2 linked regions of the Thalassoglobus sp. JC818 genome follow. The main gene of each other region encodes a partner of the protein of the gene in region 2 in a complex. Links are inferred from orthologs where the notes say so. Each region holds a gene or a part of one and is shown on either strand. Other genes may lie near its edges. The genes, in order: uvrA and mfd.

Region 1 (4,627 bases), on a different replicon or contig from region 2:
CTGATCGATGGAAAAGCCGAATTGCGAGCGGAATGGTTTGAAGGAGTCGAAAACGTGCTGATCACCGCCGGAGCGAGTGCTCCAGAGGTTGTGGTCCAGGATTGTTTGACCTATCTGGTCGACAACTACGGTGCGGAAGTCGAGGAAATTACGACTCGCGAAGAGAGCGTCACCTTCCAGCTTCCTAAAGAGCTTCGACGACTTCAGTCGATGATTTAGTGTCTCAATTTTCGAATTCGTTCGTTGTTGGCTCCTGTTGATCTATGAGAAGCTCTTGACTGTCGCTTGGGAGTTGTCTTGGAAGTGCTGATCTCGCTCGCAGCGAGCTTTGATCGATCACTTTCCTCGCCGGTGCGTCTGCCTATACTTTCCGGAACCGAACATTTTTTCGGTTTCAGGATCAATTCTTAAAGGACTGACAATCGCATGCCGGCGGCAGACATTGAAATTCGCGGGGCCCGTGAGCACAACCTGCGAGACGTTTCGCTGACACTTCCGCGAAATCAATTGATCTGCATGACGGGCGTGTCCGGTTCCGGAAAGAGTTCGCTCGCTTTTGACACGCTTTATGCAGAAGGTCAACGTCGGTATGTCGAGTCTCTCTCGACGTACGCGCGGCAGTTTCTGGGCCAAATGCCAAAACCGGACGTCGATACCATCAGCGGGCTGGCTCCGTCGATTTCGATTCAGCAGAAAGTGACTTCGCGGAATCCGCGAAGCACGGTCGGAACGATCACAGAGATCTATGATTATCTTCGCGTTCTGTTCGCCCGGGTCGGTCAGGGCGTCTGTACTCAGTGCGGCGAACCGATCAGTGCTCAAACGACCGACCAGATTCTCGAACGCATTCTCTTTCTTCCGGACGGCACTAAGTTTCTGATTCTCGCTCCCATCGTTCAGCAGCAGAAGGGAGAGTTCAAAGACCTGTTCGCTGACTTGCTGAAGCAGGGGTTTTTGCGAGCACGCGTCGATGGAGAAGTTGTCAATCTGTCTGACGATCTGAAGCTCAAGAAGAATTTCAAGCACACGATCGAGATCGTTGTCGATCGCCTCATCGCATCGAAAGTTCAGCGAACTCGACTTTCGGAAGCGATTGAATCGGCGATCAAGCTCAGCGATGGAATGTTGATCGTTGCACCTTCTGACTGCGACATTCCAGAGAAACTCTATTCCGCAAAGTATGCCTGTGCTGCGTGTGGGGTCAGCTACGAACCTCCTTCACCGCAGTTGTTCAGCTTTAACAGCCCGCTTGGAATGTGCCCTGACTGCACCGGCCTCGGGGTGCGGCATGATTTCGACTTGGACCTTTTGATCTCGCAGCCCGACAAGCCGATTCTTAGGGGCGCTCTAGATCTCATGAAGGGTTCGAAGAAAATTGGTCGATGGAAACGGCACATCTTTCAGGGGGTGGCTTCCGCTATTGAGGAAGACTGCGATCTCCCCAAAGGCTCCTTTCTGAAAACGAAATGGAGCGACGTTCCGGCTCAGGCTCAGCAGTTCTTTCTGCACGGAATGGGAGCCCGGCACATCACGTTCTCGTGGCGACATTCGGGCGGAACATGGAAGCATGGCGGGACCTGGAACGGATACATTCCTGAGCTGCTTGAGGAGTACCGCAAAGCCAAGAATCCGATGCGGCGACGACAACTCGAAAAGTACATGCAGGTCGTCAATTGCCGATCTTGCGAGGGGCAACGTCTCAACCCGCAAGCTAGAAACGTCCTTATTCGCTCAACCTCAGTTTCCAGTTCCGAGATCCCGGAGACCCAATCGCTTCCCGGAGTGTGTGCACTCCCAATCGATGACGCCTGCCAGTTCTTCACCGAGCTTGAACTTGACGCAACGGGAGCAATGATCGCCGAAGAGGCTTTGAAGGAGATTCGTGGTCGACTCGTCTTTCTTCAGAAGTGCGGCTTGGGATATCTGACACTCGATCGAACGGCCCCGACACTGTCAGGAGGAGAATCACAGCGCATCCGGCTGGCGGGCCAAATCGGATCAGGCTTGGTCGGAGTTCTCTACATCCTCGACGAGCCATCGATCGGGCTGCATCCCCGCGACAACGAAATGCTGCTCGGAAGTCTTCTCGATTTGCGTGATCAGGGGAATACAGTTGTTGTCGTCGAGCACGACGAAGAGACGATGATGGCGGCCGACCACATTGTTGACTTCGGTCCGGGACCGGGTGTGCGAGGCGGCGAGATCATCGTTACCGGCACGACCGATGAAGTGATGAGTCACGATGGGAGTCTGACTGGAGCGTACCTCTCCGGACGAAAGAAGATCGAGGTTCCGAAAGAACGCAGACCGCGAACCAAGAACTCACTCAAGATTAGCGGAGCACGCCAGAACAATCTCAAGAACGTTGATGTCGAAATTCCGTTGGGAATGTTCGTGTGCGTGACCGGTGTCAGTGGCTCAGGCAAGAGCTCGTTGTGCAATAACATCCTCTGGGAAGTTTTGAACTCTGAGCTGAATAAAGGCCTCGGTCAGCCCGGTGCTCACGATTCCATCAAAGGCCTTGAGCATCTCGACAAAGCGATTGATATCGATCAATCTCCGATCGGCCGGACTCCGCGATCGAACCCAGCGACATACGTCAAACTGCTTGATCAGATTCGCACGTTGTACGCGCAACTTCCGCAGTCGAAACTCCGAGGTTATCAGCCAGGGCGATTCAGCTTCAATGTGGCAGATGGCCGGTGCGAAGCTTGCGAAGGACATGGCGCAACAAAACTCGAAATGGACTTCCTCGCGGACATCTGGGTTCCGTGTACGGTGTGCGAAGGGCATCGATTCAATCACGAAACTCTCGAGGTTAAGTATCGAGACAAGTCGATTGCCGACGTGCTCGAGATGGATGTTCAAGAGGCCATCGAACACTTCAAAAACCATCCGAAGATCTTTCGGTTGCTGCAGACGCTTCACGATGTCGGACTCGATTACATGAAACTCGGGCAACCTTCGCCCACGCTGTCAGGTGGAGAAGCTCAGCGAATCAAACTCGCGCGAGAACTCGGAAAACGTTCTACCGGAAAAACGCTCTACCTCCTCGATGAACCGACGACCGGGCTCCACTTTGAAGATGTGAAACGGGTCCTGGAAGTGCTGCATGGATTCGTCGAACAGGGGAATTCGGTTCTCGTGATCGAGCACAATCTGGATGTGATCAAGACAGCGGACTGGATCATCGACCTCGGTCCTGAAGGGGGGCAAGGTGGAGGTGAAGTCATCGCTGTTGGCACTCCGGAAGAAGTCGCGAACTGTCGAAATTCGTTCACAGGTGCGGCACTCAAGCCGATTCTGAAACCGAAAAGAAAGTCCACGAAGTCAGCCCGCAAGAAGGCTTCGACGTCAGCTGCTCGCCGAGCGAACGGAAAGTCCATCGATCAAATCAGCATTCGTGGAGCAGCTCAACACAATCTGCAATCGGTCGACATCACCATCCCCCGCGATCAAATGAGCGTCTTCTGCGGGCCGAGCGGTTCGGGAAAAACGTCTCTCGCGATGGACACTCTGTATGCCGAAGGGCAGCGACGATACGTGGAATCGTTGTCGGCGTATGCCCGTCAGTTTCTCGGTCAGATGCCCAAACCGAAACTTGACAACATCTCCGGGCTCTCCCCGTCAATTGCCATCGAGCAGAAAACAGTCGGAGCGACTCCGCGTTCGACCGTCGGAACCGTCACGGAAATCTATGACTACCTGCGTGTTCTCTTCGCAAGACTTGGAGACATGTATTGTCCCGAGTGTGGTTCACCGGTGACTCGTCAGACGACCGATGAGATCGTCGAGAAGATTCTTTCCAATCCCGATGGGACAAGACTTTACCTCGCAGCACCGATGCAGGTTCCAGTCGGTCAGTCGTATTCGAAGCTGTGGGATCGACTTGGGACGCAGGGATATCTGCGGGTGCGGATCAACGGGACAACTTACGAAGTCGAGAATGTTCCGCAGATTGATCATCGACGGAATTACCTCGTCGAAGCCATTGTCGATCGCGTCAAAGTCGACCCGGAAGCGCGAGGCCGAATCGCCGACTCGATCGAGACAGCTCTCGATCTCGGTCGCGGAGTCATTCACGTGATTCACGTCGACCGAGATCATGCCGAAGAAGAGTGGCTGACCGAACGGCTCTCCCTGAACTACTCTTGCCCTAGTTGCGATGCAGGCAAGTGACCCGATCAACCGGAGTTGATCGGGGATCGGCGATAAGTCAGGCGGCGCTGCGTCTCATTGTTTTGAGGAGACGTTCGAACTCTTGTGTTGAAGAGAACGGAATCTGAATCGTTCCGGAGTCTTTACCCTTCAGCTTGATCGAAACTTTGACTCCCAGCAGATCGCGAAGCTGCGCTTCGAGGGAGTTCATGTGATTCGTGCGTTCTGCCTCGCCGTTCGAGATTGGAATCGTTGCCTGTTCGCCTTCGCTTGACTCAGCTTGAGCTTCTTCTGTCGCAGGCTTCTGTAGAGCTTCCTTAACCGCCGCTTCGGTGTTGCGGACGGAAAGTTTCTCAGACTGAATTCGTCCGCAGAGTTCGAGTTGTTGTGACTCTTCGAGCGACAGCAAGGCCCGTGCGTGACCGGCGGTGATTCGCTCTGAGTGCAGCGCGTTTTTCACCGGATCGGG
Region 2 (4,092 bases):
ATTAAGTCTCCTTCGCCACCCATGAAGGTTCCGCTCGGGTGAAACAGAGCGGCATGTGCGATCGCATCGCATTCAGAGACAAACGCTCGTTCCTGTCCATCTCCCAGCGAACCGTCCATCCAGGTGATTGAGTCGGCAATCTCTTCGAATCCTCCGCGATCGCTCGACGGCCGAGACCAGCAGAGACAGGTGTGCCCAGCCTCAACCAACTCATGAACCAGATACCGCCCGATAAATCCTGTTGCTCCGGTGACTCCGACTTGCATTGATTTCTCCGATTTCAATTCGCCCGACTCGTTTGTGATCGGTCTTTAAGCTGTCAGTGTGTTCTTTGATCGAGAACCGCCAACTCAAGTTCATGGTCTCTGTTGTTCAGGTTACAGCAGAGAAGACTCAACTTCACACCATGGAATTGGATGCTTGCAAGTTCTTGTAAAAGAGGTGTTCAGAAAGCCAAAATAGCGAGGCTCGAAGTTGATTTGACAAGTTTTTTTGCGTGATCGATGTTGTGGGAAAATCGCAGGCTTCTTGCTTCTCGCTGTCAATTTTCCTGCATGTTTCTTGAGCATCAAGATTGGATTAAATTTGACGCCATTGCTACAGTTCTGGTCGAAAGATGCCCGGCCAAAAGCATGAAATCCGGGAGTTGCCGGATCTTGTTCAAACGCTGAGTGTCGTTGATTCGTTCCAAGCTGTCGTCGATGCACTCCGACGCGGCTCGAGCGGGACAATCGACGGTGCGTGGGGATCATCGTGCGCACTGGTGGCTGCTGCGATTGCTCAATCTGCCCCGGGACCGCTCGTTATTGTGCTTCCGCGAATCAGCGAAGTCGAAGACCACGCACTCGATGTGGCTTCCTTTCTCGAAGATTCGCCGGTGATCTTTCCAGCATGGGAAGCACTTCCAAAGGAACACTCGGTCTCGGATTCGGTGTTTGGAGCGAGGCTGCGAGTTCTTCAATCGATGGAATCCGGAGCCTGTCCGAAGATCATCGTTACGACGCTTCCGGCGCTGTTGCAACCTGTCCCAGCACGTTCTGAGCGGGAGTCATCGACCCGGTTGTTGAAAATCGGGGAGACAATTGACTCAGACGAGCTTCTGAAATGGCTTGTCGATCGAGGTTTCGAGCGCGTCCCCGCCATCGAAAAGCCGGGGGAATTCGCGGTCCACGGGGGGATTATTGATCTTTTTCCCCCGGATGCCATCGACCCGATTCGCATGGAGTTGTTCGGCGACGAGATTGACTCCTTGCGACTCTTCGACGTTGAAACCCAGCGCAAGGTTCAAGACCTGAAAGAATCGAGGCTCGTCGCGGTTGCCCCAGCTGATGAGACCGCTTCCGAGCCGTTGGGCACAGCGAGTTTTCTGGATTCGTTGCCAGACAACAGCTGGATCATGATCTCGGAACTTACCGATCTGGTCGACGAAGGTAAGAAGTACCTTCAGCGGCTTGAGAATCCGCGTGGGCTCTACAGCGTCGATGCCACTTTGGCGAAGTGTACGGAAAAGCCGACGGTGTCTGTCGCGGCACTCTCCGAAGCCAGTTTTGAGATTACCAGTCACTTACAGATTGAGTCGACGGAGCGATTTTCCGGGCCGAAGAATGAGGTCATTCAAGAGCTCGCCACAGTTGTCGGGGCTGAAGAACAGGTTCTCATTGCATGCCACAACGAAGGTGAGCGGCAACGTCTTTCTGAGTTGATTCAAGAAGAGGATGCGGAACTCTTCAAGCGTGTACGGCTTTGCATCGGAGCGGTCACTCAAGGGTACCGACTCGTCTTCGCGAATACGGTCGTCCTCAGTGACAACGAACTCTTTAACCGTGTGCATGTGCGGGCACCGGCGAAGTCGAAAAACAAACGGATTGCCAGTCGTGCGATCGACAGTTTTCTCGATCTCAACGAGGGTGATCTGGTTGTCCATCTGACACATGGCATCGGTCGCTATCTTGGGATGAAACTTCTCGATCAGGAAGGCGAACAGGAAGAGCATCTGATTATTGAATTCCGGGATGGAGTGCGGATTTTCGTGCCCGTCACGTTGATTCATCTCGTACAGAAATACATCGGTGCGTCGAAAGGTGCGCCAAGGCTTTCGAAGATTGGAGGTTCGACCTGGGCGAAGAACAAAAAGAAGGTCGCCGATGCCGTGTCCGACATGGCTTCGGACATGTTGAAGCTGCAAGCTCAGCGAGCGATGTTGACAGGAATGGCGTGCCCTCCTGATTCCCGCTGGCAGCAGGAGTTTGATACGTCATTTCCGTTCGTTGAAACCAACGATCAATCGCTGGCAATTGACGACATCAAACGCGACTTGATGGACTTGAAACCGATGGATCGCCTCATCTGCGGTGACGTTGGTTTCGGCAAGACTGAAGTCGCGATGCGGGCGGCCTTCAAGATGGTCGATGCTGGTCGGCAGGTGGCGGTGCTTGTCCCGACGACCGTTTTGGCGCAGCAACACTATCGGTCATTCGTCTCTCGAATGGCTGATTTTCCGATTCAGATCGATGTTCTATCTCGATTCAAGACCAAAGGCGAGCAGCGAAAACTTCTGAAGAAACTTCAGGAAGGCTGCGTAGATATCGTCATTGGAACGCATCGCATTGTTCAGCAGGATGTCCAGTTCCGAAACCTCGGGCTGTTGATTGTCGATGAAGAGCAGCGTTTTGGTGTGGCTGCCAAGGAGATGTTGAAGCAACTGCGCTTGAACGTGGACGTGCTGACGTTGAGTGCGACACCCATTCCGCGAACGCTGCATCTATCGCTGTTGGGGATTCGAGACATCTCGAATTTGACGACTCCTCCGCAAGAACGTCTGCCGATCGAAACTCGAATCTGTCGTTGGGATGGCGATCTGATTCGTTCAGCAGTGATGCGAGAATTCAATCGCGGCGGGCAAGTCTATTTCGTCCACAATCGCGTGTACGACATCCGCAAGATCGCGGACCGATTGCAGCAGATTATTCCCGAAGCGGAAATTGTGATTGCTCACGGTCAGATGGGTCCGGAAGAGCTTGAAGAGAACATGGTCAAGTTCGTCAACGGCAAAGCAGATATCCTCGTTGCGACGACAATCATCGAAAGCGGGCTCGATATTCCGACGGCCAATACGATGTTCATTCATCAGGCGGAGAACTACGGGCTGGCGGACTTACATCAGTTGCGGGGACGCGTCGGACGAGACAAACATCGGGCTTATTGCTACCTACTCGTAGGCGAAGGCAAAACGCTTTCGACCGTCGCAGCCCGGCGACTCAAGGCGATCGAAGAATTCAGCGAGTTGGGAGCGGGCTTCAAGATCTCGATGCGGGATCTCGAAATTCGCGGGGCAGGCAACATTCTGGGGACTGAGCAGAGCGGGCACATCTCGACGGTCGGTTACGAGTTGTATTGTCAGTTGCTCGAGAACTCAGTGCGTCGACTGAAAGATCTTCCGGAGCGAGAGAGTCCGCATGTCAATCTCGACATTCCAGTGACTGCGTACTTGCCCAGTTCCTATATTCCCCCCGGACGACACAAGATCGACGTGTATCGGAAACTTTCGTCAGTGGCGACGCTCAAAGAACTGCAGGAAGTGACCGACGAAATTCGCGACAGATTCGGGCCAATTCCCGACGAAGGCACGCAATTCATTAGTATGAAAGAACTTGAGTTGTACGCCTATCAATGGGGCGTCGATCAGATTCGCCTTGAAGAGGACCGGTTCGCAGTCTTGAGCTACTCTGATACGCAGCGAATTCACACTCTGGCAGGACGGTTGAAAAAGAAGCTGAGGATCGTCGACCGGCAGAATGCGTACCTTGTCTTGCCGAAAAAGGGCCTTCAGGGGGTAGATTTAGTCGAGTTTCTAAAATCCGTGTTGCGTTAATTCTCAAAGCCGGGATATAAGCCAGTCCCTCTCCTCCGCCAACCGGGTTTTTCCCCAGTGAATTCACGGTTTCGGATTTTTCTGGCTCCCCCTACACAGCCCGCAAAACTCCGAAGCCAAGCAGAGTCTGGTTTCACCGTTCGTTGTGACCTCACGCTCAGTCACATGCGATTCAGTGAATCAGATGTACGACAAGTTTGGCCCATGTCCCGAATCCTCAT

The links.
Region 1: the proteins of mfd (region 2) and uvrA are in contact, whole or in part, in a crystal structure (PDB 4DFC), measured with the Escherichia coli proteins. The link is inferred for Thalassoglobus sp. JC818 from one-to-one orthologs.

What each region holds. Positions count from the first base shown.
Region 1 is NZ_JBFEFI010000003.1:263,642-268,268, forward strand. The notes cover bases 63-4,379. They hold uvrA (excinuclease ABC subunit UvrA), read left to right. Parts: upstream 63-426; coding sequence 427-4,179; downstream 4,180-4,379. Other genes in these bases: ispH (4-hydroxy-3-methylbut-2-enyl diphosphate reductase), read left to right, coding at 63-219; AB1L42_RS08950 (ParB/RepB/Spo0J family partition protein), read right to left, coding at 4,217-4,379. Also shown: more of ispH, read left to right, coding at 1-62; more of AB1L42_RS08950, read right to left, coding at 4,380-4,627. UniProt on the Escherichia coli protein: The UvrABC repair system catalyzes the recognition and processing of DNA lesions. UvrA is an ATPase and a DNA-binding protein. A damage recognition complex composed of 2 UvrA and 2 UvrB subunits scans DNA for abnormalities.
Region 2 is NZ_JBFEFI010000006.1:263,747-267,838, reverse strand. Bases 290-4,071 are described here. They hold mfd (transcription-repair coupling factor), read left to right. Parts: upstream 290-616; coding sequence 617-3,871; downstream 3,872-4,071. In the rest of the region: AB1L42_RS17060 (NAD(P)-dependent oxidoreductase), read right to left, coding at 1-266; AB1L42_RS17050 (peptidyl-prolyl cis-trans isomerase), read left to right, coding at 4,076-4,092. UniProt on the Escherichia coli protein: Couples transcription and DNA repair by recognizing RNA polymerase (RNAP) stalled at DNA lesions. Mediates ATP-dependent release of RNAP and its truncated transcript from the DNA, and recruitment of nucleotide excision repair machinery to the damaged site.